DNA from 3 places in the Photobacterium damselae subsp. damselae genome. Region 2 is predicted to be linked to each of the others. Evidence: predicted binding sites of a transcription regulator. Region 2 holds the regulator's gene; each other region holds the start of a gene.
What was found. Region 2 encodes CRP, which controls carbon source genes, mostly activating them, when cyclic AMP is high. Its sites were predicted from a motif close to TGTGANNNNNNTCACA; they were not measured.

Region 1 (10,730 bases), 340 kb from region 2:
AACAGAATTAAGCTGCTTCTTCTTGTTCATCAGCAACAAGTTCTGGCTTTGTTGCCTTTTTCTTGGCTGCTGGTTTTGCTTTTTTAGCACCAAGAGCAACAAGTACTTCTTCGCGCTTTTGTGCTAAGAACAATGATAGCTCTTCTTGTTTTGCTTCATCTTCGGCAAACAGGTCGCTTGTGCTTAACAGCTCAAACATCTCATCTGCCATATCAAGCATTTTGTCGTATGCGTCGGCTTCTGACTTAGAGGTGAAAGTCATTTTCTCTTCTCCGTTTCGCTCAACAACATATTTGACGATAACTGCCATGGTCATCCTCTCCCAAAGTGATAAACTGGTTGTTTATACAGTACCCTAAACGGTTCGTCCAGTGATAAGCGAGTTTCTGTGATGGTAAGAGAAAAATTTAATCAAATATACGATCGTGCAGCAGAGCGAAAAGGGGGGATACAAGCTCTTGAAAAATTATTAGTCGTTCCTAAAAGTCAGCAAGAGTTGGCTCTTATAACGGATGACCGCTGGTTAGCGACATTTACATTACGTATTTTTCAATCGGGAATGACCTGGCAAGTTGTTCGTAATAAATGGCCAAATTTTGAAGATGTTTTCTTTGGCTTTAACATTGAAAAGATGTTGTTAGTACCTGATGAAATGTGGGAAAGAAAAGCCACGGATCCGGCGATTATTCGTCATTTGGGTAAGGTGATGACCATTCCTGCTAATGCTGACATGATTCATCGAGCTGCAGTTGAATATGGTTCTTTCGCTCAGATGGTTGCTGATTGGCCTTGTGAAGATATTATTGGGTTGTGGCAATACCTTAAGAAAAAAGGGGCTCGACTAGGTGGAAATACAGGGCCTTATGCGCTGCGAACCATGGGAAAAGATACTTTTATTATTAGCCAAGATGTTGAAGCTTATTTACGTAATATAGGGGTGATTGAAGGTGGAAAATCATCACTAAAATCATTAAAAGCGACTCAAAAAGCATTTAATGATTGGCAACAAGAATCTGGCCGACCAATGTGTCAAGTAAGCCAGATTATTTCGTTTAGTTGCGGCGATAATCATGTATTTTAAGGCTGTTGCCACTGCTTACAAAAATCGATAAATAATGTAAGCAGTGGGCTTTGATATTTTTCTTTATGGAACAGTAGCCAATATTGGCGATGCATATCCAATGGAAGTGAAAGCGTATGAACCCGATAATCCATCTCGGCGTATTTAACCGCACGCTTTGAAATGCAGGTAATGCCTAGATCAGCGGCAATGCAATTGATGATCGCTTCCGTTGTATTGAGCTCAAAAGCTGGACGCCATTTATTCAGCCTTGGTGCCACTCGATTTAAGAAAAATTCACGGGTACCAGATCCGGTTTCGCGTAATACCCAGTCATAATTTTCTAGATCCGCTAATGTCACATGATCTTGTTGCGCTAGGGGATGATTTGGATGGCAAGCTATCACCATTTCATCTTCTAGCCACGGGATAACTTCTAGCTCTGGATCTTGTACGTTACCTTCGACCAAGCCTACATCCAGTTCAAATTCACATAATTTTTGACAGATTTGCGCGGTATTGGAAATAAATAAGGATTGTTCTTTATGGTCGGTATGTTGGCGAAAATCGCGAAGAAGAAAAGGCGTTACCTGGTTACCAACGGTGTCACTAGAACCGATACGAATTTTTCCTGTAACGACGCTATCTTGATCAAAGAGCTGCTCAATGGCATGAGATCGGGCAAGTAGCTCATCCGCAAGAGGCAGTAAGCGCTTTCCTTGTTCATTAATAATCAATCGGTTGTTATTACGATCAAACAATTTATGATCGAGCTGTTTTTCCAATTCTGATAATGCCATGCTGACGGCGGGTTTAGATAAAAATAGCTTTTCAGCTGCGGCTGTGATGGTTCTTTCTTGGGCAACGGTCACAAAGACATTCAGTTGCTTAAGGGCTATATTCATTCTCATAGTCAAATGTTCACATTAATTGAATCTATATTTAAATATATTCAATTATGATAAATCATACAAACCTAATACACTACACCTATTCCAAGAAATAACAGCTATCGCAAATTAAGAATACCTTCTAGAAATAGAAGTGGAGAGAAAAAAATGATTCAAGCTACTAAAAGAAAAGTTGCAGGAGCGCCAACGCCAATGGCTGGTTTGGCACTAGGGATTGGTAGCCTTGGTTGGTGTTGGGAAAATGGTGCCTCATTACACGGCACTGGACAGATTATTGGTGCATCGATTGCGGCGGTATTATTAGCCATTCTCGTTGTTAAGTTCGTTCTTCATCCTAATCTATTGTTGGGTGATTTACGTCATCATGTTGTAGGTAGTGTTGTTCCTACTTTTGCAATGGCATTAATGGTGGTGTCAAAGGCTGTGGGTATGTACTTTCCGGTACTAGCTCAAGCGATTTGGCTCTTTGCGGTAATTTTACATCTTGTATTCCTAACTTTATTTACCTACCACCGTGTTATTGAATTTGAATTACACCACATGGTTCCAAGTTGGTTCGTACCACCAGTTGGTATTATTGTGGCGGACGTTGCTTTCCCTGGTGGTGCACTACGTCCATTAGCGGAAGGTCTATTAATTTTTGGTATGGTCGCTTACGCAATCATGTTACCAATTATGATTTACCGCCTTATTTTCAGTCATGAAGTACCTGATGCTGCAAAACCAACTATTGCAATCTTAGCAGCACCTGCAAGTCTCTCTTTGGCTGGTTACTTAACTGTATGTCAAACGCCATCACCTGTAATTATTGCCCTACTTGGTGGTATTGCAGTTCTGATGACATTTATTATTTACTTAGCGTTCATCCGCTTAATGCGTTTAGAGTTTAGCCCAGGTTACGCAGCCTTTACCTTCCCTATGGTTATTGGTTCTACTGCACTATTTAAAACAGCGGCTTGGATGACTCATTACGGCTTTGCAGAACAATATGTAAATCAGGTTCATACTCTTGCAACAATTGAACTTTACGTGGCAACTGTTGTGGTAGGTTATGTGGCTCTTCGTTACAAAATGTTCTACCGCCCATTATCACGTTTATTTACTCGCTGTCCAAACAGCCCACAGAATCTTTAATGGCGATAGCATCTGATTGGGTTGCACACTGTGTACCGGGTAATACCAATTAGAATGTTGTAAAGATTTAGTGTGTTGGCCCAAGGTAACTTGGGCCTTTTTTCGTTCTAAATTTTGAGCCGATATACATAAGATAGGTTTACACTCTCGATGGCTTGGTAGACAATTTATTTATTGTCTTCAAGCGATTGAGAATTCTGTGTGTTTACCATTTATCACTCTAACCAGTTAGATTTGCTAAAATCCCTCCTCGTTGAGCTTATTCGCCTCGATCCGCTCGATAATCCTTTCACACCAGAGCAAATCTTAGTGCAAAGCCCAGGTATGTCTCAGTGGTTAAAATTAGAGCTGGCTCAGTCTATGGGTATTGCTGCCAATATTACTTTTCCGCTACCTGCGACATTTATTTGGGATATGTTTACCCAAGTCTTGAGTGATGTACCTAAACGCAGTGCTTTTAACAAAGAGTCCATGACTTGGAAGTTAATGCAAATTCTTCCTGATCAACTTGAACGACCAGAATTTGAGCCACTACAACGCTACTTAGAACAAGATGCGCAAGGACAAAAGCGTTATCAATTGGCTGAAAAGATAGCCGATATCTTTGACCAATATTTGGTATATCGCCCAGAATGGATTCAAGCTTGGGAAGGGGGCGAGATAGACCCTGAGATTTGTGCAGATCATCCGTGGCAACCCTTATTGTGGCAAGCTCTGTACGATCACACCTTAAGCTTGGGGCAGTCGCCATATCACCGTGCTAACTTGTACCAACATTTTATTGAGACCTTAGAGAATTACAGTCAAACGGGTACAGCATTACCGCAAGGCTTACCAAAGCGTCTTTTTGTCTTTGGTATTTCTGCATTACCGCCACGTTATTTGGACGCATTAGCAGCACTTGGCAAACACATTGATGTTCATCTGATGTTTACTAATCCTTGTCGTCATTACTGGGGCGATGTTCGCGATCGTAAATATATTGCACGCTTGGCGGCCAAACACCGTCAGCAATTACAGGTTCAAGGGGAACACAGTGAGCTAGGTGCTCAAGTTAGCCCATTAAAAGGCTCGGTGGATGACAATGTCTTTGATGAAACCCAAGAAGCATCGGTTGGCAATACTTTGTTGGCCTCGTTAGGTAAGTTGGGACGAGATAACTTATATCTTATGTCAGAACTGGAAGCGTTTGACGTTGAAGCCTTTGTTGATATTGAGCATGACTCACTGCTCCATGCCATTCAGGCTGATATTTTAAATCTTGAAGATCGTATTCAAGATCATCTAACTGAAAACAGTCACCATAAACTTGCAATTAATAGCCAAGATCACTCTTTGACCATTCACGCTTGTCATTCTGCAATGCGTGAAGTTGAAGTATTACACGATAATATTTTGGCTATGTTGGAGCAGGACCCAAGTTTGACGCCTCGCGATATCGTGGTGATGGTGGCAGATATCAATAACTACAGTCCGTATATTCAGGCCGTATTTGGTAATGCTCCAGGCGATCGCTATATTCCATTTTCTATTTCTGACCGCAGTGCTGACCAAGAAAACCCGATACTACTGGCGTTTTTAAAACTTATTGCCTTGCCGGAAAGTCGTTGCCAAGCTTCTGAATTGTTAGAACTACTTGAAGTTCCCGCTGTAATGGCTCGTTTTGGTTTTAATGCCGATAGCTTTGAGCAGATTAAACAATGGATTGAAGAAGTCGGAATTCGTTGGGGATTGGACGACAGTACCGCTTGTGAGTTCTCTTTACCGAAACAGCAACAAAATACGTGGCTTTTTGGTTTGCAACGCATGCTATTAGGTTATGCAATGCCGCAAGAATTAGGGCTTTATCAAGGCACACTGGCCTATGATGAAGTACAAGGAATGGATGCGGTTCTTGCAGGACAATTAGGCTTGTTTATTGAAAAGTTAATGCATTACCGGATGCAGTTAGCTCAAGAGCAAGGTGTTACCGAGTGGACCTTAATACTTAATCAGTTGTTGGATGATTTCTTTAGCGTTGAGTTAGAAGGTGAGCGAGTTCTTCATCTTATCCGTGATAAATTGCAGCAACTTGAACAACAGCTTGATGATGCGGGATTTGGTGAAAAGATCACCCCCGTTGTAATGCGCGATTATTTAATGGGTAAGTTATCTGGTGAGCGAGTTAGTCAACGTTTTCTTGCCGGACAAGTGAATTTCTGTACCTTGATGCCAATGCGTTCAATCCCTTTTAAAGTGGTGTGTCTACTTGGGATGAATGATGGTGTTTACCCACGCTCTATTGCGCCTGAAGGTTTTGATTTAATGAGTCATGATCATAGAGCTGGGGATCGTTCTCGTCGTGATGATGACCGTTACCTATTTTTAGAAGCGATTCAATCGGCGCAGCAGAAGCTTTATATCAGCTATGTGGGCCGTTCAATTCAAGATAATAGTGAAAAAATGCCATCAGTTTTGGTTAGTGAGTTACTTGAATATTGCGGTCAAGGTTACTGTTTAGAAGGTGATGAAGCCTTAACTGCTGATGATTCCGCAGAGCGCTTAGTTAAATCACGTATTTATACGCATCCACTTACACCGTTTAGCCCTCAAGCCTTTTTAGGGGAGCAACCAAGCTTTGCTGCTGAGTGGTTACCCGCTGCAAATCGTGAGCAGATAATAACCTCTCACTTTTATCAGCAACCACTGGAACCCGAATTGGTGACACCGCATATACCTCAACTACTTGAGCTATCGGAGTTAGTGCGTTTTTGGCGCTTACCAGTGCAATATTTCTTTAATCGCAGGTTAAAAGTCTTCTTTGACCCAAGCCAAGGTGCATTAGCTGATGATGAGCCGTTCTCTTTAGATGGGTTAGGACGTTATCAGGTACGTGAAGCTTTATTAAGTGAATTTTTAAATCATCAAGTAATGACCCAAGTTTCTCAAGGGCAACTGACTAAAGACCAATTGTTTGAACGCTTTACTGCTTATCAAAATGCTGCTGGTGGCTTACCGTTAGCTGAGTTTGGCCAATTAACCTTATTGGAAGAGCGAGCGCAGATAGAGCAATTAGCAGAGAAAGTGGTTCAGTTGATGGATCATGAGCAACCTGATGTAGAAGTGAATCTATTGGTATCAATAGCAGGGCGACAAGTGCAACTTCAAGGGTGGTTAAAGCAATATTATCAACAAGGATTAATTCGCTATCGCCCTGGTAAGATCCGCAGCAACGATATTTTAAGTGGTTGGATCGAGCACCTTTGTTTAGCTTGTGCAGGGATCGAAAAGTCAACGCATTTGATCGGTGTCGATCAGCATCTGGTTTTTAATCCACTCTCTCGTGAAGTCGCAATGCCGCAACTTGAAGCTTTGTTAGAGCACTATTTCCAAGGACTTGTACAACCGTTGCCGTATTTCCCTCGCACAATATTAGCTGGACTTGAAGCGGGGCGAGATAAGCAAGGAAATTGGTTAACTGACGAAGCCAGCATTGAGAAAATATTTAATAAAATGGCAGAAGGGTTTAACGGTGGCTATATGTTTGATGGTGAAGGGATCAACCATTATATCGCCCGTGTATGGCCTGAATGGTCACAAGAACTTGCTCAAGAAGTGTATGAAATGGCGGAGAAACTGTTAAAGCCTGCTATTTCACAATTGAGTGAAGTTAAATAAAACAGCCATATAACCAAGGGGATAAGCAAGTAAGATTGGAGTTGAATGTAGGGTGGCCGCCGGCAAATCATTATTGATGTAGGGTGTTCGCCGTACGGCCACAGGTCCAGAGGTGACCTTGATTTCGTGCCGCGAATAGTACGCAATAGCACGATTGTAAACCGTGAAAGATCTCTCATCTTGCTTGGCTTATTCTATCAATTTAACGTTATAAGCTATTGATCACAAAACTGATTTATTTTTCGCTGCGAATTTTTAGCATCGATTTGATCTCCTAATTTAGAGCATACGTCATGACGCCAGACAATCTATTAACCACTATAGAGCCGCAAGTGCTCCATCCAATGAGCTTTCCTCTACATGGTAGTCGCTTAATTGAAGCCTCAGCAGGTACAGGAAAAACCTTTACCATTGCCAGCTTATATTTGCGCTTACTGTTGGGCCACGGTGATGAGCAGAGTCGATTTCCTTATCCGTTGACGGTCGATCAAATTTTGGTGGTAACTTTCACCGAAGCGGCAACGGCTGAGCTGCGCGACCGTATTCGTCGTCGTATTCATGATGCTCGTATTGCGTTTGCTCGCGGAAACAGTTCAGACCCTGTAATTGCTCCTTTATTAGAAGATATTGCTGATCATAAAGCGGCTGCAGCTACCTTATTGCAAGCAGAACGTCAGATGGATGAGGCTGCGATCTATACCATTCACGGTTTCTGTCAACGAATGTTGACACAAAATGCCTTTGAGTCGGGCAGTCTATTTACCAATGAGTTTGTCACTGAAGAGAGTCAACTACGAGCACAGGTAGTGGCTGACTATTGGCGTCGTCAGTTCTATCCTCTTTCACGCTCTTTAGCTGGAGAGATTCGTAGCTTTTGGCAAACTCCACAGGCGTTATTAAAAGAGATCAATCCATTTTTATCTGGAGCGCCGGTTAAGATTGTGGCTCCAACGCTGAGTGATAATTTAGAAAATGTACATCAAGAAAATATTCGTCGAATTGAGCACATTAAAAAATTGTGGCGTGAGGGCGAAGGGGATTTTCATGATCTGATTGCCAATTCTGGGGTTAATAAACGTAGCTATACCAAAACCAGTTTACCAAAGGCATTAGCAGAGGTAGGTGAATGGGCACAAAGTGCGACTTACGGTTATCAATTACCGAAATCGTTAGAGAAATTTGATCAAACGGTATTGCGTGAAAAAACCAGCAAAGGTGAAGTGCCAGAGCATGAAGCATTTCGAGCTATTGGGGAGCTATTACAAAATCCACCGAATATTAAAGACCCTGTTTTAGCTGATGCAATTACGTCGTGCCGCGAACTGTTAGCAGAAGCGAAATTGCGCAAAGGATGGCTCTCTTTTGATGATCTCTTAACCCAATTAGCCGCAGCTCTGCAAGCCAATGATAACGCTTCAGCATCCACATTAGCACAGCGAATCCGGACGTTATATCCAGTTGCCATGATCGATGAATTCCAAGATACGGATCCATTGCAATACTATATTTTTAATACGGTTTATGGCCATAGCTCTCTTGTAGAAGATGAGAATTTATCTGAGGGTTCTGACAGTGATGCAGCAAGGGGACCATCTGGTCTGTTTATGATTGGTGATCCGAAACAGGCAATTTATGCGTTTCGTGGTGCCGATATTTTTACCTATATTCAAGCTCGTCGTCAGGTTAGTGCTCATTACACATTGGCGACGAACTGGCGTTCCAGTGCCGATATGATCGCGGCGGTGAACACTATTTTTGCAACACCAGATAGACCCTTTATTTATGATAGCGATATTCCATTTGCTGCTGTAAATCATAGCTCTAAGGCAACAGAACGAGGTTGGATACTCGATGGCGTAGACCAAAAAGCTCTGACGTTTTGGCTCGCGCAAGAGGAAGCGCCAACTGCCCCTATCAGTAAAGGGGATTACAACAAGCAAATGGCTGAAGCAACCGCGAGCGAAATTCAGCGTATTTTGACTTTGGCGCAACAAGATAAAGCCCATTTTGTTAATGGCAGTAAGCAAAACAAAATTCAAGCTGGCGATATTGCGGTATTGGTACGAACGGGCAGTGAAGGCGCAATGATCCGCCAAGTATTAGCTCAACAAGGTATTGCCAGTGTCTATCTTTCTAATCGTGATAGTGTTTTCTCATCGATTGAAGCGGCAGATATCGAGCGATTACTACAAGCGGTTTTATTGCCGGAAAATGAGCGAACCTTACGTGCGGCTTTAGCATCAAGCTTTTTTGCGTTAACCGCAACCGAACTTGATCGATTAAACCAAGAAGAAGATGAATGGGAACGCTGGGTTGGGGCTTTCCGTGATTATCGTACCTTATGGCAAAACCGTGGGGTATTGCCGATGTTACGCCATGTGATTGCAAAGCATCAAATAGCTGAGCGGTTACTCACTCATAATGGTGGTGAACGTTCACTGACTGATATTTTGCATATTGGTGAGTTATTGCAACAAGCCAGCCAAACGCTTGATAGTGACTATGGCTTGATTCGTTGGTTGGCTGAGCGCATTGAATCGCCTAATGGTAATCTGGATGAAGAGCAATTGCGCTTAGAGTCAGACCGTAATTTAGTTCAAATTGTTACTATCCATAAATCCAAAGGGTTGGAATATGATTTAGTCTTTTTACCCTTTGTTTGTGGTTATCGAGCCGTTGATCGTGCGTTATATCATGATGAAGAAACCCAGCAGGCAATTTTCGATGTAAAAGGGGATGAGGCGAGCATGGCTTTAGCTGAACAAGAACGTTTGGCTGAAGATTTACGTTTGATTTATGTAGCCCTAACCCGAGCAGTGTATGGTTGTTATATTGGAATGGCTCCTGTTCGTAATGGCATGAGTCGTAAAGATCCAACCGGATTACACCATTGTGCCATTGGCTGGTTAGTTCAAAATGGTAAAGAAGGCGGTGTTGCCGATCTTACTGCGGCTCTGAATCTGCTGCAAACTAACGCCCAAGTGATGACCATAGCAGAACCTCCTAAGTGTAGCTCAGAGCTTTGGCAAGCTGATGAAGAAATTCCTCAAGAGTTAGTTGCAAGTCGTTTTCAGCGTGATATTGAACGTAACTGGTGGATCACAAGTTATTCAGGGTTGGTAAAACAAGGTAACAAGCACCATGACGCCTCGTTTGAAGCGCCGGGATTTGACGTTGATTCGTCGCAAGATAAAGCCGATGACGAACCTGTGTTAGTGCCTGAGCGTTCTATCTATACCTTCCCGAAAGGGGCGCGTCCGGGTACGTTTTTACACACCATTTTTGAAGAGATCGAATTTACAACATCTGCTGATAGTGATGAGACGCGACAGATTTTGTTGGAGCTATTACGGTTAGAAAATCTAGAGCCGGAATGGTTACCTATTTTGCAGCAACTAATTGTGGATGTTATGCAGTGTCCTTTAGATGGACAAGCGCTGCGATTGGGGCAAATTGGTGCTAACCGTCGTTTAGCCGAGATGGAGTTTATGTTGCCGATTGAGTTACTCTCATCTCGTTTGGTTAATAAAGCACTAGCTCGTCATGATGAATTATCAGCCAAAGCAGGCGAATTAGGATTTGCGACTGTTAGCGGTATGTTAAAAGGTTTTATCGATTTAGTGTTTGAATACCAAGGAAAGTATTACGTTTTAGACTGGAAATCTAATTACTTAGGTGATGATCCAGAGCTTTATCGAGGTGAGATGCTAAAAGAGGCGATGCGCGATCACCGCTATGATTTTCAGTATCAAATTTATGCACTAGCGTTACACCGTTTCTTAAAAAATCGCTTGTCGGATTACGATTATGAGCAGCATTTTGGTGGCGTGTATTATCTCTTTTTACGTGGAGTGAAAGCCAATGAAGATAGTGGTATTTTTCACGCCAAGCCAAGTCTGGAACTGCTTACTGAGCTTGAGCAGTTAATTGAGAACAAACAGGAGTCATCCCATGCTTAATATGTTGGA
Region 2 (10,730 bases):
CTGCTCCTCAATCACTCGCAATGCAATGGCAGTTGAAGACAGCGCAAGTCCCATTCCCACCACGAAAGCGTCTTGCCATTGCAACTGCATTAGCCATGAGCTTGGAACCAGTAATGCCAGTAGCATCATCAATGCGGTGATCACTAAACTGGTTACTAACACTTGGCTGCCACCTAGCCCTAAAATGGGTTTTCGCATCTGCCATAATTTCTTAGGATTTAGCTCCAAACCGATAAGAAATAGCAAGAGAACAACACCAAACTCGGCAAAATGCATGACAGCATCAACATCAGAGATCAATGCCAGTCCCCAAGGGCCAATCGCGATACCTGCCAATAAATAGCCCAAAACAGACCCTAACCCCAGCCGTTGAGCTATCGGCACCGCGACGACTGCTGCCGCTAAAAAGGTCACAGAAACGGCTAAAAGATCACTGGCCATCACGATCCTCCGGCTTAATAGGAGCAATCAGTAATTCTGGATGTAACAATAACTGACGATAATACTCGCCATGCTGTTGTCGTTGCTGTTCTGGTACTTTACGAGCCCAATGCAGAACCAGCGGAGGTAACCAATACATCTGACACAAATCAGCACACAATTGAAACGGCTTTAAAATGTCATCAAGACTGCAATGGTTGTAACCTTGTGGTGTATACGCTTCTGCCGCTCCACCTGTGGTAATGACAGACAGCCAATACTTACCTTTTGTTGCTATACCATCACCATGGGCAAACCCTTTGCTGAGTACGACATCAATCCACTCTTTTAATAGTGCAGGACAAGAATACATATAGAGTGGATGTTGGAAGATAATAATATCGTGCATCTCAACTAATGCGCGTTCTTGGTGGCAATCAATAAAGAAATCAGGATAAGCAGCGTAGAGGTCATGAACGGTGACATGGGGCAGATCGGCAATATGATCAAGCATGACTTGATTGGCCACCGACTGTTGGGGATCCGGATGGGCGTAAATGACTAAAATGGTTAATTTTCCCTGATAATCCATACTATCCTTATCTGTCTTATCACGTGAACCTCTGTTTCATCATACAGAATTGTTACTAAATTTGATCAACTTATTAGCAATTAATTGGGTCTCTCACCAATAAACTTCTATTAAATTAACGAAATTAAGCCAGAACAAGAGGGAAATTTCGCCTGTTGCGGCGGTTTACGGTAGACTGCGAACAGTTTGTGTAAATTTCAGTGGAGCGGGTCTCTCCGGCACTATTCATGATTACCTTTTCAGATATGCAATTGCTGCGTGGCGGCAAAATTCTATTAGATAATGCAACAGCCACCATTCACCCAGGCGATAAAGTCGGCCTTGTGGGTAAAAATGGCTGCGGTAAATCTACCCTATTTGCGTTATTAAAAGATGAGCTGACACTCGATGCAGGCAACTGCCAATTTCCAAATAACTGGGAAATGGCATGGGTTGCTCAGGAAACACCAGCACTTGAACGCGCTGCGATTGAATACGTTATTGATGGCGATCGTGAATATCGAGATCTTGAGCGTCAACTGCAACACGCAGAAGAAGCTGGCAATGGTACTAAAGTCGCAGAACTCCACGGTAAACTCGACGCCATTGGTGGTTACAGTATTCGAGCACGAGCGGCAGAGCTTCTTGATGGCTTGGGCTTCTCTCAACAGCAGATGGAGTGGAACCTAACTCAGTTTAGTGGTGGTTGGCGTATGCGCTTAAACCTAGCCCAAGCACTGATCTGTCGCTCTGATCTTTTGCTACTTGATGAACCGACCAACCACTTAGACTTAGATGCAGTCATGTGGTTAGAAAAGTGGCTGCAAAGCTATCGTGGCACACTAGTACTGATTTCCCATGACCGTGACTTTTTAGACCCAATTGTTAACCGTATTATTCATATTGAAAATCAAACCATGAATCCTTATACGGGTAACTACTCTTCGTTTGAAAACCAGCGCGCCGAAAAGCTAGTTTTGCAACAAGCGATGTTCCAGCGTCAACAGAAACAAATGGCGCACATGCAGTCATACATCGACCGCTTCCGCTATAAAGCCAGTAAAGCGCGTCAAGCTCAGAGTCGAATTAAAGCTCTTGAACGAATGGAAAAGGTTTTACCGGCGCAATTTGATAACCCATTTACTTTTGAGTTTAGAGAGCCGGCATCACTACCTAACCCTATCTTAATGATGGATCATGTTTGTGCTGGTTATGGTGATAATGTCATTCTAGATAAAATTCGCCTTAACTTAGTCCCTGGTAGTCGTATTGGTCTGCTAGGTCGTAATGGCGCGGGTAAATCAACTTTAATTAAGATGCTAGCAGGAGAGCTCCCAGCCCTTGCCGGTGAAATGCGCTATTCACAAGGGGTTAAAATTGGTTACTTTGCCCAGCACCAACTTGAAACCCTCTATCTAGATGATAGTCCACTCCAGCACATGGTACGTTTAGCGCCCGAAGCAACCGAGCAACAACTGCGTGATTATCTAGGTAGCTTTGGTTTTAACGGGGATAAGGCACTGGAAAAAGTGGGGCCATTCTCTGGTGGTGAAAAAGCACGTTTGGTACTTGCGCTTATCGTGTGGCAAAAACCAAACTTATTGCTACTCGATGAACCGACTAACCACTTAGATTTAGATATGCGACAAGCTTTGACCATGGCGCTACAAACCTTTGAAGGTGCAATGGTTATTGTCAGTCACGACCGCTATCTACTGCGAGCCACAACTGATGACCTGTATCTGGTACATGATCATCAAGTGGTGCCTTTTGATGGTGACCTACACGATTACCATAAGTGGTTAACTGAACAACAACGTATTGAGCGTCGTGAGCTTCAAGGTAATAAGGAAGGCGATGAAGTTAAAGAACACAGCGCCGCTAACCGTAAAGAGCAAAAACGTCTTGAAGCAGAGTTCCGCAAACAAACGGCACCACTGCGTAAAGAAATTGAGAAGCTAGATAAAAAAATAGAAAAACTGTCGCAAATTATCAGTGAGGCAGAAGCCGAACTTTCTGATCCAAGTATCTATAATGCGGAAAACAAAGTGCGTTTAGCCGAACAATTGAAGCGTCAAGGCGATGCCAAAAGTGAGCTAGATGATGTGGAAATGGATTGGATGGATCGCCAAGAACAACTCGAAGCGATGGAAGCTGAATTTCGTGGTGAAAGTTAGACCATAACATCTACCAACAAAACAACATCATGCCCAGGATACTTTCTTGGGCATTTTTATGCCAATCTGACAATACCTTTGTGCAATAGATTAAGCTGTGAGTCATCTTCACGTGCTATCATTAGCTCGTCGAAATCAAGGATAAGATTTTATGATGACATTTACACCCGCCTTTGGCCTTGCTAATCCACACCTGCAAACCTTATTGCCACGGTTTATCCATCGCAACCCCCAATTCACACCAGAGATGGAACGTATTGAGACTCCTGATGAGGATTTTCTGGATATCGCATGGACAGAGTCGCCCCATAATATAGCTCCCGATAAGCCCATTTTAGTGTTATTTCATGGTTTAGAAGGCAGTATTCGCAGCCCATACGCCCATGGTTTATTGCATGCAGCGAAACGCCATGGTTGGCTTGGGGTGATGATGCATTTTCGCGGCTGCAGCCATGAACTTAATCGCCAAGACCGTTTTTACCACTCAGGGGAAACGGAAGACGCCCACTTTTTTATTCAACATCTAAAGCGCCGTTTTCCAAACCAACCTCTGCTTGCTGTTGGCATTTCTCTGGGCGGAAATATGCTAGTAAATTATCTGGCTCAAACCGGGGAAAATAGTGGTATTACCGCCGCTCAGGTAGTCTCCGCACCTCTGCAATTACAAGCATGCGCTGGCAGAATTGAGCAAGGTTTTTCTAAGGTCTATCGCAGCTATTTGTTAGGATCATTAAAAAAGCGTCTTATCGGAAAAATTGAACGTGGTGGCAATACAATGCCAGTTACTAAGCAGCAAGCCGAACAGATAACGTCACTGCGCCAATTTGATGATTTGGTCACAGCCCCCCTTCATGGGTTCCAGAATGCAGATGATTACTACCAACAGTGCAGTGGCATGCAATATCTTGCTCAAGTATCGACACCTCTGAGACTCATCCATGCGAAAGACGATCCCTTTATGACCGATGAGGTGATTCCAACCATGTCATTACCACCGCATATTGAATACACCTTATATCAACACGGTGGTCATGTTGGTTTTGTTACAGGCAGTCTCTTAAAACCTAAAATGTGGTTAGAAAAAACAATTCCAGTCTGGTTTACGGAGCAATTAGCCTTAAACAAACAATCATCGCATGGTAGTCAGGTTTAATACTATAATCTGCTAATGTTTTCTTTAGTGGCAAGTTGTAATGATTATTCCTTGGCAACAAATTGATAGTGAGACACTCACCAACTTGATTGAACATTTTGTTCTGCGAGAAGGAACCGACTATGGCGAACAAGAGTTAAGCCTTGCAGATAAAGTGGCTCATGTTCGTCAACAATTAGAACATGGTGAAGCGGTCATTGTTTTTTCTGAGCTTCATGAGACTGTTGATATTAAATTGCGCTCTCAACTTTGCTGATAGCGAAAATAAATTTCTTCTGTTATATGCGTGCTGTGGCAAATCACAGCGAAAAAAAGCCCCTCTCCTTGCATATTCCTTAACATGTTGTTAATAAATAGCCAACTATAGCAAAAGGATATGCAGGGAACTTATGTCAGCCAAACATCCCATTATCGCTGTCACTGGTTCATCAGGAGCCGGTACGACAACGACTTCAGAAGCGTTTCGTAAAATGTTTAATATGATGAACATTAAAGCGGCATGGCTTGAGGGTGATAGCTTTCACCGTTTCACCCGTCCTGAAATGGATGTCGAAATCCGTAAAGCAAAAGAACAAGGTCGACATATCAGTTATTTTGGGCCTCAAGCCAACGACTTTCCCCTACTTGAACAATTTTTTAAGCAGTATGGCGAAGATGGCTCTGGGGAGTATCGTCGTTATCTTCATACCTTTGATGAGGCGGTTCCTTATAATCAAATGCCTGGAACGTTCACCCCTAAACAACAACTGGCAGAGAACACAGATCTCCTGTTTTACGAAGGGTTACATGGCGGTGTGGTTGATGGTGATATCAATGTTGCTCAGCATGTGGATCTACTGATCGGCATGGTGCCCATTGTAAATTTAGAGTGGATTCAAAAAATAGTCCGTGACACCCGAGATCGCGGCCATTCACGAGAAGCAGTCACAGAATCTATCGTTCGCTCGATGGATGATTACCTCAATTATATCACCCCTCAGTTTTCTCGAACCCATATCAACTTTCAGCGAGTCCCCACGGTTGATACCTCAAACCCTATTAGCGCCAAAGGCATACCAACACTCGATGAAAGCTTTGTTGTAATCCGTTTCCGTGGGCTGAAAAATGTCGATTTCCCCTATTTATTGGCAATGATCCAAGGTGCCTTTATGTCTCGCCATAACACCTTAGTTGTACCTGGCGGTAAAATGGGATTTGCGATGGAATTGATCATGCGACCACTATTACAGCAGTTGATCGAAAAAGGAAAAATAGGCTAAAGAAAACCGTATGGCGAGATAAAGATTCTCGCCATAGTTATAACAAAGCTTATGCAGCAACCACTTGGTAGGAGTGAGTCAACTCAACGCCTTTACCTAGCATCAAGCAGACAGAGCAGTATTTTTCTAGAGAATTAGCTACAGTTTGAGCGACTAATGCTTCATCAAGATCAACGCCTGTCACCACAAAATGTAAGTTAGCTTGTGTAAAAAGACGAGGCGCTTGTTCACGACGAGTCGCTGAAATTTGAGCCTCACAAGCTGTAATTTTTTGTCCTGCTGATTTTAATCCTTCAACCACATCAACAGAACTGCAACCACCTGCTGCCATTAAGACTAATTCCATTGGACTTGGCGCTTTATCACCACCATTACCATCCATCACAACACTATGGCCTGAGCTTGATTGACCTAAGAACGTCATCCCTTCAACCCATTTCACTCGTGACTGCATCTTTGACTCCATTTTCAGACAGAATATACGTTTTAAACCTCATTCTTGATGATAAAACAGCAGGTGTAAACCTCTAAATTTAAGCCAGCGTCGCAAAATGAAGTATGACTTGTAGCACACTTTCAACCAAAGTTTTGTGATGAAATATTAAGCAATTTATAATTAACTGCTAACGGTGTGATCATGTGCACACTTATGAGTACAAAATGAGCGACTCCGTTAGATTAATATCAAGAAAAACCCAAAGAAAAAGGATACACTCTGTAACTATTCAAAGAAGCTTGCAAATTGCAGCGATATGAATACCCTGTCAACGAGTAGTCCTTTGGCCCTTAGACTTAAAAGGAATGCGTTGTTAGGCAACAAATGCAGAGGAAGTTATAAATATGGTTCCAGGTAAACCTCAAACAGATCCAACTCTTGAGTGGTTTCTTTCCCATTGCCACATTCACAAGTACCCGTCAAAGAGCACTTTGATTCACGCGGGTGAGAAAGCAGAAACTCTCTACTACATTGTGAAAGGTTCTGTTGCGGTGTTAATCAAGGATGAAGAAGGCAAGGAGATGATCCTGTCTTACCTAAACCAAGGTGACTTTATTGGTGAGCTAGGCTTATTTGAAGAAGGTCAAGAGCGTACTGCATGGGTTCGTGCTAAAACCCCATGTGAAGTTGCTGAGATCTCTTTCAAAAAGTTCCGCCAACTAATTCAAGTGAACCCAGATATCTTAATGCGTCTTTCAGCGCAAATGGCTCGTCGTCTACAAGTGACTAGCCAAAAAGTGGGTGACCTTGCATTCCTTGACGTAACAGGTCGCATCGCTCAGACATTGCTAAACTTGGCTAAACAGCCAGATGCAATGACTCACCCAGACGGTATGCAGATTAAGATCACTCGTCAAGAAATCGGCCAAATCGTTGGTTGTTCTCGTGAAACAGTGGGTCGTATTCTGAAAATGCTAGAAGAGCAGAATCTAATCTCTGCTCACGGTAAGACCATCGTTGTATACGGTACTCGTTAAGCTTTATAGCTCACGAGATACAAAAAAAACCGCATATTCTACTATGCGGTTTTTTTGTGCCTAAATAGCCACCACTGTCACAGACTCTTCACTTGCAGCAAAGAAAAGTTTTGCTACAGTTAATGCGAACCAATAATTTAAGCATTGAGTGTGATATATGGATATTGAACGCTTCACCGACCATGGACAGAGTCCGGCAACCGCCATCATTATGGATCTTCCTGCTACTGTAGAAATGACAGGATTTACTTCCCGTCGCTATCTTCTCTCTCAGCAACCGCCGCAAGCTCGATCATTTAGCGAAGAAACGCCTTATTGGGCAACCCCTCTTGAACGCTAATATTAATTAACTTCAGTCCAAATGATTTAGGTACGGAAAACGCCACCGCACCTAAATCATACTCAGTCGTCCAAATACTACCAACCTAAGCTAATACCTCATCAATTCTCATTACTTTGGTAAGTGCTTTCAAAAATACGATTGGCTGAAGCTTCTACAAATCCAGAAAAGAGATCGCCATTTGCCATCGGATATCGTTTAGCAAACTCATAAAAACCACCCGGTATTAGCTGCTTCCCATCGCTAAACTCCACCATAACTTTATCTGCCATGGTTGAAGATTGCTCCAACATTAATGCAGCACTACCTTTTACTGCGCCACCAGCTTGGTTAATCGCAAAACCATTGTGAGTCAGATAATGATTCACTTCCGCCACTTCAGTAAATTGCTCCAGTGGATTAATACTGACGGTAAAATGATTAGCGCCAAAACCATGGGCCGCTACCCAAGCTGCATATTCACTCTCTTGAGCTAACATTTGATATTCTTGATAACTCAACGTCCACGGTCTTCCTTGGGATAAAAACATTGAGTTAGAAAAATAGCCATGGGGAACTTGGTCTAACAGTTTGCGTACCAACAGTTGTAATTGGCTAGAACACTGCCCTAACTGGAGCTCACTAATAAAAACCTTGGGCAAAACTGGATTTGGATGTTCAAAGTGCTCAGCATACAGTTTCTTTTCCTCAAACTTATACTGACCTTTTGGCTCATATCCTACCGCGATAAAAGCTGCAGCTACCCGATCTAACCCGCAACGAGGCAAGTTATAGGTGCGCAAAGCAATATGATCGTTCATCAGAGGATCATCTTCTGTCAGCAACTGCTGAACTTTCTCAGCAGAAGGACATAACCGGGTAATGTAATCTTGCCACAACTGGGAAAATAACAATTGGGCTCGCTCCATATCGACTCCTTGATATCACTTGGATTCTATTTAAGGTAGCACAATTCCGGGAAGTAACTGCTCAGGCAATTCGACATCATCCCCTTCAACGGAGGCCATCGGGTAGGCGCAATAATCCGCGGCATAATATGCACTCGGACGTAAATTGCCAGAGGCACCAAGCCCACCAAATGGAGCACTGCCACTGGCTCCGGTTAATGGTCGATTACGATTAACAATACCGGCTCGAATATTGGCAACAAAGTAGTCCCACTGCCCATCATCCAGTGAAATCAATCCAGCAGATAAGCCATATCGAGTTTGATTGGCCAATTCGACCGCTTGCTCAAAACTGCTGTAGCGAATCACTTGCAGTAAAGGGCCAAAGTACTCTTCATCTGGAAGCGTAACTAACTTAGTTACATCCAAAATAGCAGGGGTAATAATGGCCCCTTTTCCTCGCTTAGCCGCTAGGAGTACCTCAGCACCTAACGTGGCTAAATATGCTTGAGCCGATAGTATTTTATCTGCAGCCCCACTTGATATTTGCGGCCCCATAAAAGGTTGCTCAGCGGAAAATGGGTCACCAACATGCAGTTGTTGGGTCACATTAACCAGTTGTTCAAGTAAAGCATCACCTTTATCACCAATAGGGAGATACAGTCGACGGGCACAAGTACAGCGCTGACCTGCACTCAAAAATGCTGACTGCACTATGGTATAAACGGTTGCATTAATATCATCACTGCACAAGTCAGTTACAATCAGTGGGTTATTACCTCCCATCTCCAACGCGAGCATTTTCTCTGGTTGTCCCGCTAATTGCTGATGAAGTAAATGGCCAGTTTGCGCACTACCCGTAAAAAGTAACCCATCAATCAGTGGAGATTGGGCTAGAGCTTCTCCAGTTGCTCGGCCACCTTGAACTAAGTTAATTACGCCATCAGGTAATCCAGCTTGCTGCCATAATTTCATTGTGACTTCTGCGGTTTTTGGCGTCAGATCTGAAGGTTTAAACACCACCGTATTGCCAGCTAAAAGTGCTGGAATAATATGACCATTTGGCAGATGACCGGGAAAGTTATAAGGCCCAAACACGGCCATTACACCAAGAGGTCGGTGGCGTAACACCATAGTGTTGTTCCCTTGTTGTTGTCGAGAAAGCCCAGTTCTCTCTTGATAAGCTCGTACCGAAATGGCCGCCTTCCCCACCATTGCACTGACTTCAGTTTTGGTTTCCCATAACGGCTTACCAGTTTCTTCAGCGATGGTGTAAGCGAGCTGCTCTTGATGTTCGGTAATCAATTGAGCAAAGCGTTCAACATAAGCTCGTCGCTCAGAAAAGTCTCGGTTACGCCATGTTAACCAAGCAACCCTTGCCGCTTCAATGGCTTGATGAACTTGCTCGTAAGTGGCTTCATTTCCTTGCCATATTGCTTGTTCAGTATAAGGATTGAGAGAAATATGAGTCTCTCCCTGCCCTGCTATCCATTGTCCTGCAATCCATTGACTCATTGTCGCCTCCTTAAGTTAGCGCAACAAAGCGAATACTGTTTCCTGTCGTAACCCGCAAAGCGTCAGCAACTTGCTGAGATAACACCACGGTTTGGTTTTCCTCATCAAATGATAGAGGTGCGGCAACGGCTCGGAAATCTTTACATGAGGTATTACTGATAAGATACTGGCGGCGCAAACTAGGCTCACCAATTTTCACTTTTGCCCGTTGCGAGTGACGTACCGATTCAATATTACGAACATCACATTCAACGGTAGGTCCTGCATCAAAAATATCGACATAACCTCGATTACAAAACCCCTCTTGTTCTAAAAGTTTTAAGGCTGGAAGCGTTTGAGGATGAACTTGGCCTATCACCGCTTGGGCCTCAGGGCTAAGTAAATTGACATAAATAGGCAGTTTGGGCATCAGATCGGCAATAAACCCTTTCTTACCAATCCCCGTTAAATAATCAGCTTGAGTAAAATCTATTGAAAAAAAGTGTTCTTTAAGCCAGTGCCAAAATGGTGAGTTCCCATGCTCATCAGAAACACCTCGCATCTCAGCAAATACCACCTCAGAAAACCGTTCAGGATATTCTGCCATCAACATAAAACGCGCTTTTGATAACAGCCGACCATTCAAACCTTGGCGCCACTCATTACGCAAAAAGAGCGTACAAAGCTCGCTGTTTCCTGTGTAGTTATTACCAAAAGTCAGTACTTTCACCACATTGTGCACATTGAGTTTACGCGATGAATGCACCACTTTGCTGATGTGATAAGAATAGAACGGAACGTCTAAACCAATGGCCGCCTCAATCCCTGTTGTCCCAGCGATTTCTCCCGTTTCACTGTCTTCTGCCACCATCAAATAACCTTCACTACAAGGTTGGGTGACTCTCTTATTGAAACTGCGTACTGAATTATCAATTCGACGTTGCAACAGCTCATCA
Region 3 (10,730 bases), 1.6 Mb from region 2:
ATTCACGAGTGATTTTAGTGATACTTGCTGGAGCCAACTGACTTCTTTTTGAAAGCTCAATGCGCGATATAGGGCCGTATAAATCGATAAGCTTATAGACGCTCCCGGCATTGTTTCTTTTTATGTGATCTATGTGTCCTGGTTGGGCGACATACATGTCAGTACTCCGTAATACAAATCGAGAGAAAAGCGTCGAAAATGAATTTTTTTACTTTGCGAAGTAATTGTGAAGTCTTTCATGCCAACTCCGTGATATCCATCACGTGGAAACAATAAAAGACAACAGATCAGGCTTCTGCCATAATATCGACCAGTGAGAAAATTTCTTCTCTAAAATAAAGAAGAGCTCTATTTATTCATTTTGTTCTAACGACATGAGGTTTATCGTGTACAAACTAAACGAAGTCTTTGAGACCATTCAAGGTGAAGGCGTATTTACTGGTGTTCCAGCCATTTTTGTACGTTTACAAATTTGCCCTGTTGGCTGTTCATGGTGTGATACCAAGCAGACCTGGTCAGCAGAGCCTCAAGACTTTACAACGTTAGATCGTATTATGGCGAAAACTGGTGATTCACCATTGTGGACAGAGATCGACGCACAGGGCATTGTCTCTTTGTTACAAGATCAAGGCTATACCGCAAAACATGTGGTTATCACAGGTGGTGAGCCATGCATTTATGATTTACGTCCATTAACTCAAGCGTTAGAAGCATCTGGCTATCAGTGCCAAATTGAAACCAGTGGTACTTCTGAGATTCAAGCAACGGAAGCAACTTGGGTAACGGTTTCTCCAAAGATCAATATGAAAGGCAAATTGCCAGTATTGGAAAAGGCGTTATCACGAGCAAACGAAATTAAGCATCCTGTTGGTACCCAAAAAGACCTAGATCAACTGGATGAATTGCTCAATGGTGTTGCTTTACGATCTGATGTAACCATTGCATTGCAACCTATTAGTCAAAAACCAAGAGCAACCGAACTTTGTATTGAGACCTGTATTAAACGCAACTGGCGATTATCTATACAGACTCACAAATACTTAGCCATTGCTTAGATTGGCATAACCGCCTATTATCAGTAATCAAATAAAATTTAATACCTAATACGTATTTGCATAAAAGTTGAGCGATTAATTGTACATTTCGAGACCATAGCGAAATTAATTATGGTTTCATACCCTTACAAGACTTGATGCCAAGCGTAAGAAAGGTAATATGGACACTTGGACTGTATATTAAGCACAATTTGATCGTGCCTTAACGGAGAAGAATTTAAACATGACTTACGCGCCTGTAACTGACGTGCTAAGCGGTAAACTAGCTGTAGACAGTGAAGTAACTGTTCGCGGTTGGATCCGTTCTCGTCGTGATTCCAAAGCTGGAATCTCTTTCCTTGCCATTTATGACGGCTCTTGTTTCAACCCGATTCAGGCCGTGGTTCCTAACGAGTTAAATAATTACCAGTCTGAAGTGTTAAAACTGACTACTGGTTGCTCTGTTGAGGTTACTGGTAAAATTGTTGAATCTCCTGCTCAAGGTCAAGATTTTGAACTAGCAGCAACCGACGTTAAAGTAGTTGGTTGGGTTGAAGATGCTGATACTTACCCAATGGCGAAAACTCGTCACTCAATTGAGTATTTACGTGAAGTGGCTCACCTACGCCCTCGCACTAACGTAATTGGTGCGGTTGCACGTGTACGTAACTGTCTAGCTCAAGCGATTCACCGTTTCTACCACGAGCAAGGTTTCTTCTGGATGTCTGCTCCACTTATCACAGCATCTGACTGTGAAGGTGCTGGTGAGATGTTCCGTGTATCGACTCTAGATTTGGCTAATCTGCCAATGACAGATAAAGGCGATGTAGATTTTGACAAAGACTTCTTTGGTAAAGAAACATTCCTAACAGTATCTGGTCAGCTAAACGCTGAAGCTTATGCTTGTGCACTAAGCAAAGTATACACTTTCGGTCCGACTTTCCGTGCTGAAAACTCAAACACAAGCCGCCACCTAGCTGAATTCTGGATGGTTGAGCCTGAAGTTGCTTTTGCAGAACTTGATGATGTTGCAAAACTGGCTGAAGACATGCTGAAGTTTGTATTCAAAGCAGTACTAGAAGAGCGTCGTGACGATCTTGAGTTCTTTGCACAACGCATCGACAAAGACGCAATCACTCGTCTAGAGCAATTTGTATCTTCTGACTTTGCTCAAGTTGATTACACTGATGCAATTAAGATCCTACAAGATTCTGGCCGTAAGTTTGAGTTCGACGTTGAGTGGGGCATTGATATGTCTTCTGAACACGAGCGCTTCCTTGCTGAAGAGCACTTCAAAGCTCCTGTAATCGTTAAGAACTACCCTAAAGACATCAAAGCGTTCTACATGCGTATGAACGAAGATGGCAAAACAGTAGCGGCGATGGATGTTCTAGCACCTGGTATCGGTGAAATCATCGGTGGTTCTCAGCGTGAAGAGCGTCTAGATATCCTTGATGCACGTATGCGTGAAATGAACATCGATCCAGAACACATGAACTGGTACCGTGACCTACGTCGCTACGGTACAGTGCCTCACGCTGGTTTCGGTCTAGGCTTTGAGCGTCTAGTTTCTTACGTAACTGGCATGGGTAACGTACGTGATGTAATCCCATTCCCACGTACTCCACGTTCTGCAAACTTCTAATAGTTTGGAATGATAAAAAGGCTGCTCTGTGCAGCCTTTTTTGTATTTGATAAAAGGAAATAGGCATGGAGCAACACGATTATCACTCTCTTATCATTCAATCTCTTGCAACGCTAAAACAGCAAAAACCTCTGGTCGTCAATTTAACTAACTATGTGGTTATGAATAACACGGCCAATGCCTTACTTGCTATTGGAGCCTCCCCTATCATGGCCCACAGTCGTGATGAACTGGCTGAACTCATGGCGATTTCTGGTGCTCTTGTCATCAATATAGGTACCTTAGATAGCCATTGGATACCACGGATGCATTTTGCTATCGAACAGGCTAATCGTTACAACAAACCTGTTGTTATTGATCCTGTTGGATGTGGAGCAAGTCAATTACGAACCCAAACCGCTCAAGATTTAGTTGCCCTTGCTAATAACGTTACCATTCGTGGCAATGCATCAGAAATTATTGCATTAGCCGGCCACACAAGTAATAGCAAAGGCGTTGATGCCCAAGACTCTACAGCTCAAGCTTGCAGTGCTGCAAAACAACTTGCTCAGCAATATCAGTGCAGTGTTGTTATCTCTGGCGAAACAGACTATATCGTAGATGCTGAAACTACTGTCACCATCACAAATGGTCATGCCATGATGCCACATGTTACAGGAATGGGATGTACTCATACCGCATTAACGGGTGCATTCGCTGCCATTGGAGAGACAACAGGAGTAACAGCAACGGCACTCTTAGGTATCGCAGGGGAAATTGCAGCAAAAAACTCAGCAGGCCCTGGCTCTTTACAAGTTAATTTACTCGACACGCTCTACCAATTAGATAGCGAGATCATTGAACACCGATTACGCTTATCTGTAATAGTCTGAGTATATTCATCATGAGAGGATGATATGCATAATTACCGTTTATACTTAGTAACTGATGAAAATCAGGATATTGAAACCCTTAAATTTGTCATAAAAGAAGCCATTGCAGGTGGCGTAACTATGGTTCAATTAAGGGAAAAACATGGCAATGTTCAAGAGTTTATTCACCGAGCACTTGTTGTTAAAGCTCTACTCATAAATACGGGTATTCCACTCATCATTAACGACCGTGTTGATGTCGCGCTAGCTGTTGATGCAGATGGTATTCATCTTGGACAATCTGATATGCCCGTTGCGATTGCACGTCGCCTATTAGGTAATGATAAGATCATTGGTCTGTCTGTTGAAAACAGCCAACAGCTCGATGAAGCACAAAATCTACCAATCGACTATATTGGGTTAAGTGCAATCTACCCAACACAAACTAAAACAGATACCGTTTATTACTGGGGAATTGATGGTCTTAAACAAGCCGTCGAGACAACTTCCCTGCCTATTGTCGCCATTGGTGGTATTAACGATAAAAATATAAGCAATGTATCGGCGACAAAAGTAGCAGGTATCGCGCTTGTCTCAGCAATTGCGCATGCCAAATCACCTAAAGAAGCATGTATTAAATTACTTCAAAAGATGTAATACCCATTGAAAAATTCACAAAGAGAATAAATAAATACTACCGAGGAATTACATTATGATAATTCCTCTATAATTAATATTTTTTATTAATGCCACAAAAAATACTCATCTTATTTTATACCTCCCATTATTGAATTGCGTTCAATTAGGTATAAACTGCCTTGCTTCTTTTGCTACCCGACTCTAGAAGAATGAATCAAGATTACCAACACAGCCTTACTCAATGTAAGCTATTTACCTTTTTCAAAATCTGTATTGTTAGTCTATTTCTGTTTTCACTGGCTTATCAGGGTTACAATGTATACCGCATAGAAAATCTACAGCAAACAATTATCTCAACATACCAAGAGCTATTTTCGATCAGTCGTCGATTTTCTTCGTATTACAATAATGCTGAAGCTGAAAAAATGAATTCTGGCACCTATGAAAAACATGGTGTTAGTATCATTGTAAATCAAGAATCAGAAGTTAAAGCTTTATCTGAAGGTATAAAAAAACTAAAAATTGAGCTAAACCGAGTAGCACCAAATAGCATTTGGACTATAGCTGTTCTTGAAAATCCTGCTCTTTATGGGCACTTTGACCCATTACGCCAAGAATATCGTGAAGGTTACGCTACCTATACAAAAAATTCTCTTATGAATCGTATCGTTCGCATAGAAGGCATCGAAGATACATACAAGCATTTTTATGGTTGCAACATCAAAATGACCGATAGTTATCTTGAGCAAGGAACTAATAAAGCTGTACGTACTATTTATTACCCTATTTATAATGATAAAAAACTAGAATCAATTCTAGCTATTGATATTAAATCAGATCTAATTAGTAAAATAATCAATGGCTATAACAAAAATGAATTAACTGTTATCAACAATAACAATAAAATTCATAATATATACAACGTTAAATTTTTGATCCCTTGTGCATCAAATCAACCTATTGTTATAGGAATCAATTATATTGATATACTTAAGCGTTCATCTATGCTTGCTTTGGTTTTTTCAACAATAGTTTTTATATTTTATCTTAGTGTTGAAAATAAAACGCACTTTTTGCAAAGAGATAAAATGACAGGATTCTACCGTCGAGATTTTTATGAAAATAAACTCAATAAATTAGATAATTTCTCGATGTTAATTATTGATATCGACAATTTTAAACAGATCAATGATACCTATGGGCATAAAAAAGGTGATGATATTATACATTACGTTGCCAAAAGGATTCTTGACAATATTAGACAAAAAGATATCGCTATCCGTTGGGGCGGTGAAGAGTTCATTATCATATTTAATTCTATGGATTGTTTATCCCTTTACTCTCGTGCGGAATATATACGTAACTTAATCAGTAGAGATCCTATTTGTGGATTAGATGTAACCATATCTATTGGTGGATTATGTGAGCAAGATACTACCTTTACTGAATCTTACAGACGAGCCGATGCTGCTTTATACGAATCTAAACATAATGGAAGAAACCGAGTAACCATTGTATGATCAAGTACTTTTTATCTGTTAGACAAGAGACCAACTTACAAAAATTAGGTTATGTAGTACTGTCGTTTTTTCTCGTACTGGGAAGCTTCGAAGTTTCTGGTTTTTCATACAGTAACATTACATCTATTCAGCAATTTTCTCTACCATCAGGTGTTATGGTTGCATTAGTGTACCTACTTGGTAGTTCGGCGATAATGGGAACTTTTGCTAGTTTACTTTGTTACTATACTTTCTTTAAATATATTGATAGCGGTGCAGCTTATGTTTATACATTAATATTAACAATTACATTAATTCTATCACTATCATTTATTAAATGGGTTAGATACCATAATCACTCGACAAAGTTGATTTTCGGATTCTTTGTTTTCCTATTTCCAGCACTATCATCTTTAACGTTAATAATATTTACACCGGACTCTTTCCGTTTTGATTTTACACTAAATTTATTCCTTGCAGATTCAATCAGCATTTTATTATTGTCACCTTTAGTCGGAACCTTATTCTTACTTATTTATAATAATAAAACTCTAAAAGAATATATAATTGATGATATTTCTGAAATAAAGAAAAATTTATTAATAAAAACAATATTAATTGGCTTTATCATCCTTGTTATGCTTTTGGGTGTATTACAACCTATTAGCTATATGGCTTATATCTTATTAATGCCACTATTAATTGTAGCTGTGGTTGTGATACCTGTTATTTGTCAAATTATATTAATAAATATAAGTTATTTTATACTATTAAGCAGTTGTTATATTAATAGTAACGATATTAACTTTATAAACAATAAATTAACTATTTTCTATATGATGGCAATCATTGTTTTTATCATACTTGATTTTAAAGTCAGCTTGAAAAAAGAAATTAAAGATCATAAAAAACATGTTTTCGTTGATACTTGCAGTTCTCTCGGTACGTATCAAAAGCTAGAATCAGACAGTCAAAACAAAACAGATTTTTTAATTGCAGCGATTGATCTTCAAAGCTTATTTAAGTTTCCGATAAAAAAGCGAGAAACAATTATCATTATGATAGCAAAATTGCTTAAAGAAAAGACAAGTCTTTATGAATCTGCTTATCTTCTTTACGACTTATCATCTTTGGTCATTTTATTAGATGATAATAGTCGAGCGCTATCAAAGCTAAAATCATTTAGTGACATAGTGAATGATACTTTGGAACAGCACAATATTAATTACAAACTGGGTAAAGTATTTTATATGCGCTGTGAAAACTATACTCGCCTAAAAGTTGTGATTAATCATTTACATATTAATTCAAAATTGGCAGATCCCTTATCGGAACAAAAGCTTATCAACTGTGACAATAATGAGATTAATGATTATATCTCATTTCTAAGCTATATCGATGACAAGCAGATCAATATTGCTTATCAAAATTATTGCTCTACTCAAGGAGAAGAACGCTGCTTTGAGGTATTATCACGTTTTAATTTTAACAAAAACTTTTTAAACCCTGAACGCGTATTTACCTTTGCCAAGCGTTTAAACCGCCTTGAAGCTTTAGAACAAAAAGTTAGCAGAAAGGCCCTTAATCATATAAAAGAGCTGCCAGAATCTGACTATCAATATGCATCAATTAATTTTTCACCTGACTTTTTATGCTCAACAAGATCCATCAATTATTTCATAAACCAATTGGAAGTTTTAGAAATTTCACCTGATAAAATCTGTATTGAATTAGTTGAAACAGGAGAAATTGAAGATGTTACAGCGTTAGTTGATAATCTTAATCTACTAAAGTCCATAGGCGTAAAAATTGCCCTTGATGATTTTGGCAAAGGGCATGCAACTTATGAAAAGTTATTTAACTTACCTATCGATATTGTAAAAGTTGACGGCTCATTAGTCCGTTTTTGCGATCAAGATTTAATGAAACAACTCATTATTGAAAATGTATGTAAGATTTCATCAATGCGTAATATTAAAGTTGTCGCTGAATGTGTGGAAACACTTGAAGAAAGAGAGATATTAGAACAATTAAATATTGATTATCTTCAAGGATATCTGATTCACAAGCCTGCACTATTTTAGTATCTCTGCCTAAAAAACAAGCATCTTAGATTTACAAGGTGCTTGTTTTCCCCTCAATAACTATGAAATCACATTCATTTATAATTAAGAATATTAAATCTCAATAATATCTATTGCGTAAATTTTCATAATAAAATGCATTCCTTTAGCGGCAAATCTCTCAACAGAAAAGATTAAAACAATGTTTTATAACGATAATTTGATTTGATTTTGCGATAGCAATCACTTTATTCTGTGCGCCAATAACTCAACATGCAGTCATAACATGATACATATCGCTTAATGAGAGCAATTTTCAATGCACTACTTACATTTTGTCCTTGGCTTAGTTGTGGTTGCCGCACTAGCCTTATTAGCAAGTAAAGATCGAAAGAGTATTAAACTTCGTTATATTGTCCAATTATTAGTCATTGAAATTGGTCTAGCTTATTTCCTTTTAAACTCATCCGTCGGCACAGGGTTTGTTACTACATTAGCAGATGGCTTTGACCACTTAATGAGTTATGCAGCAGAAGGTACGAATTTCGTCTTTGGTGGCCTAATCAACGACAGTCAATTTGATTTCTTCCTTCAAGTGTTGATGCCTATTGTTTTTATCTCTGCTTTAATTGGTATCTTACAACATACAAAAATCCTTCCAGTTGTTATCCGTTTTATCGGTTTTATCCTTTCTAAGATTAACGGCATGGGTAAACTGGAATCTTTTAACGCAATCAGCGCATTAATGGTTGGTCAATCAGAAAACTTTATTACCTATAAAGATATCTTAGGTAAAATGTCTGAGCGCCGTATGTATACGTTAGCAGCAACAGCGATGTCGACTGTATCTATGTCCATTGTTGGTTCATATATGAAATTAATTGAGCCTAAATACGTTGTTGCAGCACTGATTCTTAACATGTTCAGTACCTTCATCATTCTTTCGGTTATTAACCCATACGATCACGAAGCCGAAATTGACTTTGATGACATGATGGTAGTTGATGAAGAAGAAGAGAAAAAACTTACTTTCTTTGAAATGTTAGGTGAATACATCCTAACAGGTTTTAAAGTAGCAGTAATTGTAGCAGCGATGCTAATTGGCTTTATTGCTATCATCACTATGATTAACCAACTATGTAGCCATGCCTTTGGTATTAGTTTCCAAGATATGATTGGTTACCTATTCTACCCTGTTGCTTGGATCTTAGGTATTCCGGCCCACGAAGCACTACAAGCAGGTAGTATTATGGCAACTAAGTTAGTGTCTAACGAGTTTGTGGCCATGATGTCGCTACAAAAAGTGGCTTCTCAATTATCAGCCCACACAATTGGTACTATCTCTATCTTCCTAGTTTCTTTTGCAAACTTTAGCTCTATCGGTATCATCGCTGGTGCGGTTAAAGGGGTAAACGAAGAAAAAGGTAATATGGTGGCTCGTTTCGGTCTTCGTCTACTGTACGGTTCAACATTAGTTAGTATCCTATCTGCAATGATTGCAAGCTTAGTACTAGCGTAATTATCAGCAACTTTCCTATCTTCCAAAGCGTGCTTTTTTATAAGCGCGCTTTTTTATTATTTAAACTCCCCAAACCATGTGCTCTATACCTCAAATCCTTCATATCCTCTATCTAACCAAATAAATCCATCTACACTTATAGACAACCTAAAATCTCTACAATGCTGCTGCTCTGTTTTTTATGAGGCAATAAATATGGATATTCAATTATCAATAGACAATGGAATTGCACAATTAACCCTAGATAGGCCGCAAACCTATAACGCACTCACGCTCAATATGTATCAAGAACTAGGTAGACACTTTATAGAGCTAACGAACAACCCAGAAGTTAAGATTATTATTTTAACTTCAAGTAGTGATTTCTTTTGTAGTGGTAATGATATGTTTGACTTTCAAACGATTGGGCACTGCTCAGAGCAAGAGATTCAAAAACATCGCCTTGATATCGAAAGCTTTATGTTTAATTTTATCAATTGCTCTAAACCCATTATTGCCGCTGTCACAGGGCCAGCAATCGGGATTGGAACAACTCTACTGCAATATTGTGATTATGTTGTCGCAAGTTCGCACAGCTATTTTCAAACCCCTTTTACCGCATTAGGTCTTTGCCCTGAATTTGGGGCCAGTACGGTGCTAGAAAAGCTCGTCGGTACCAGAAAAGCGCGAGCGATGTTACTATTTAGTGAAAAAATGACTGCAAATGAAGCACATGAGCTTGGATTTGTTAATGCAATATCAGCTAAACCGATCAAACACAGCTATGAGATTGCAGGACAATTGCAGCACCTCTCTATCAATGCGATAACTCACTCCAAGAGAATGTTAAAAGATATTCAATATCATAACCTTGAAGAAACCATCAAACAGGAAAATGATTTAATCTTTCAGCTTATTCAACAACCCGATGCTCAAGCACGAATTGAGAAATTTATCGAGAAAAGTCGAAGATAAGAGAGTGTGTCGTTACAAAATAATCACAAAAAAGACCAATAAGAAATATTTATCAAGATAATTTGTTGCAAAATCTTGTCAATCTTCCATGTATAGAGGTATAAAGGAAAACGACCTTTTTACTTTTTGCATGGAAGATACTGATGTTTGAAAAAATTTCTGCAGCACCAGCTGATCCTATTCTTGGTTTAACTGAAGAATTCAAAAATGACCCTCGTGTTGAGAAAATTAATCTTGGCGTAGGTATTTATAAAAATGAACAAGGCCAAACACCTGTTCTTGCTACCGTTAAGAAAGCAGAAGCTATCCTTCTAGACAAAGAAACCACCAAATCTTACCTCAGCATTCCTGGTACTCCAGAATACGGTCTAGCTGTACAACAATTGCTGTTTGGAGCAGATGCAAAGCTTATTGCAGATAAACGAACTAAAACGGCTCAAGCTCCTGGTGGTACTGGCGCACTTCGAGTGGGTGCTGAGTTTATTAAACGCCAATTAGGTGATGTAACAGTATGGATCAGTAATCC

Region 1: a site for CRP is predicted at 6,925-6,940, ahead of recB (exodeoxyribonuclease V subunit beta). Genes of this name have one in related genera too.
Region 3: a site for CRP is predicted at 7,964-7,979, ahead of WAX86_RS06225 (NupC/NupG family nucleoside CNT transporter). Genes of this name have one in related genera too.

Annotation. Positions count from the first base shown of each region.
Region 1 is NZ_CP146970.1:2,679,622-2,690,351, reverse strand. It holds gene WAX86_RS12110 (YebG family protein) at 8-310, opposite strand; gene WAX86_RS12105 (DNA-3-methyladenine glycosylase I) at 392-1,081, shown strand; gene WAX86_RS12100 (LysR substrate-binding domain-containing protein) at 1,078-1,965, opposite strand; gene WAX86_RS12095 (TDT family transporter) at 2,119-3,105, shown strand; gene recC (exodeoxyribonuclease V subunit gamma) at 3,307-6,762, shown strand; gene recB (exodeoxyribonuclease V subunit beta) at 7,056-10,721, shown strand; gene recD (exodeoxyribonuclease V subunit alpha) at 10,714-10,730, shown strand, end outside.
Region 2 is NZ_CP146970.1:3,023,518-3,034,247, forward strand. It holds gene kefB (glutathione-regulated potassium-efflux system protein KefB) at 1-441, opposite strand, end outside; gene kefG (glutathione-regulated potassium-efflux system ancillary protein KefG) at 431-1,012, opposite strand; gene WAX86_RS13905 (ABC transporter ATP-binding protein) at 1,240-3,168, shown strand; gene WAX86_RS13910 (hydrolase) at 3,320-4,321, shown strand; gene WAX86_RS13915 (YheU family protein) at 4,362-4,577, shown strand; gene WAX86_RS13920 (phosphoribulokinase) at 4,711-5,580, shown strand; gene WAX86_RS13925 (OsmC family protein) at 5,630-6,034, opposite strand; gene crp (cAMP-activated global transcriptional regulator CRP) at 6,421-7,053, shown strand; gene WAX86_RS13935 (hypothetical protein) at 7,211-7,393, shown strand; gene WAX86_RS13940 (DUF1338 domain-containing protein) at 7,495-8,301, opposite strand; gene astD (succinylglutamate-semialdehyde dehydrogenase) at 8,332-9,795, opposite strand; gene astA (arginine N-succinyltransferase) at 9,806-10,730, opposite strand, start outside.
Region 3 is NZ_CP146970.1:1,379,208-1,389,937, reverse strand. It holds gene WAX86_RS06260 (ROK family protein) at 1-157, opposite strand, end outside; gene queE (7-carboxy-7-deazaguanine synthase QueE) at 387-1,055, shown strand; gene asnS (asparagine--tRNA ligase) at 1,279-2,679, shown strand; gene thiM (hydroxyethylthiazole kinase) at 2,745-3,551, shown strand; gene thiE (thiamine phosphate synthase) at 3,576-4,187, shown strand; gene WAX86_RS06235 (GGDEF domain-containing protein) at 4,595-5,689, shown strand; gene WAX86_RS06230 (EAL domain-containing protein) at 5,686-7,752, shown strand; gene WAX86_RS06225 (NupC/NupG family nucleoside CNT transporter) at 8,051-9,250, shown strand; gene WAX86_RS06220 (enoyl-CoA hydratase/isomerase family protein) at 9,446-10,204, shown strand; gene WAX86_RS06215 (amino acid aminotransferase) at 10,348-10,730, shown strand, end outside.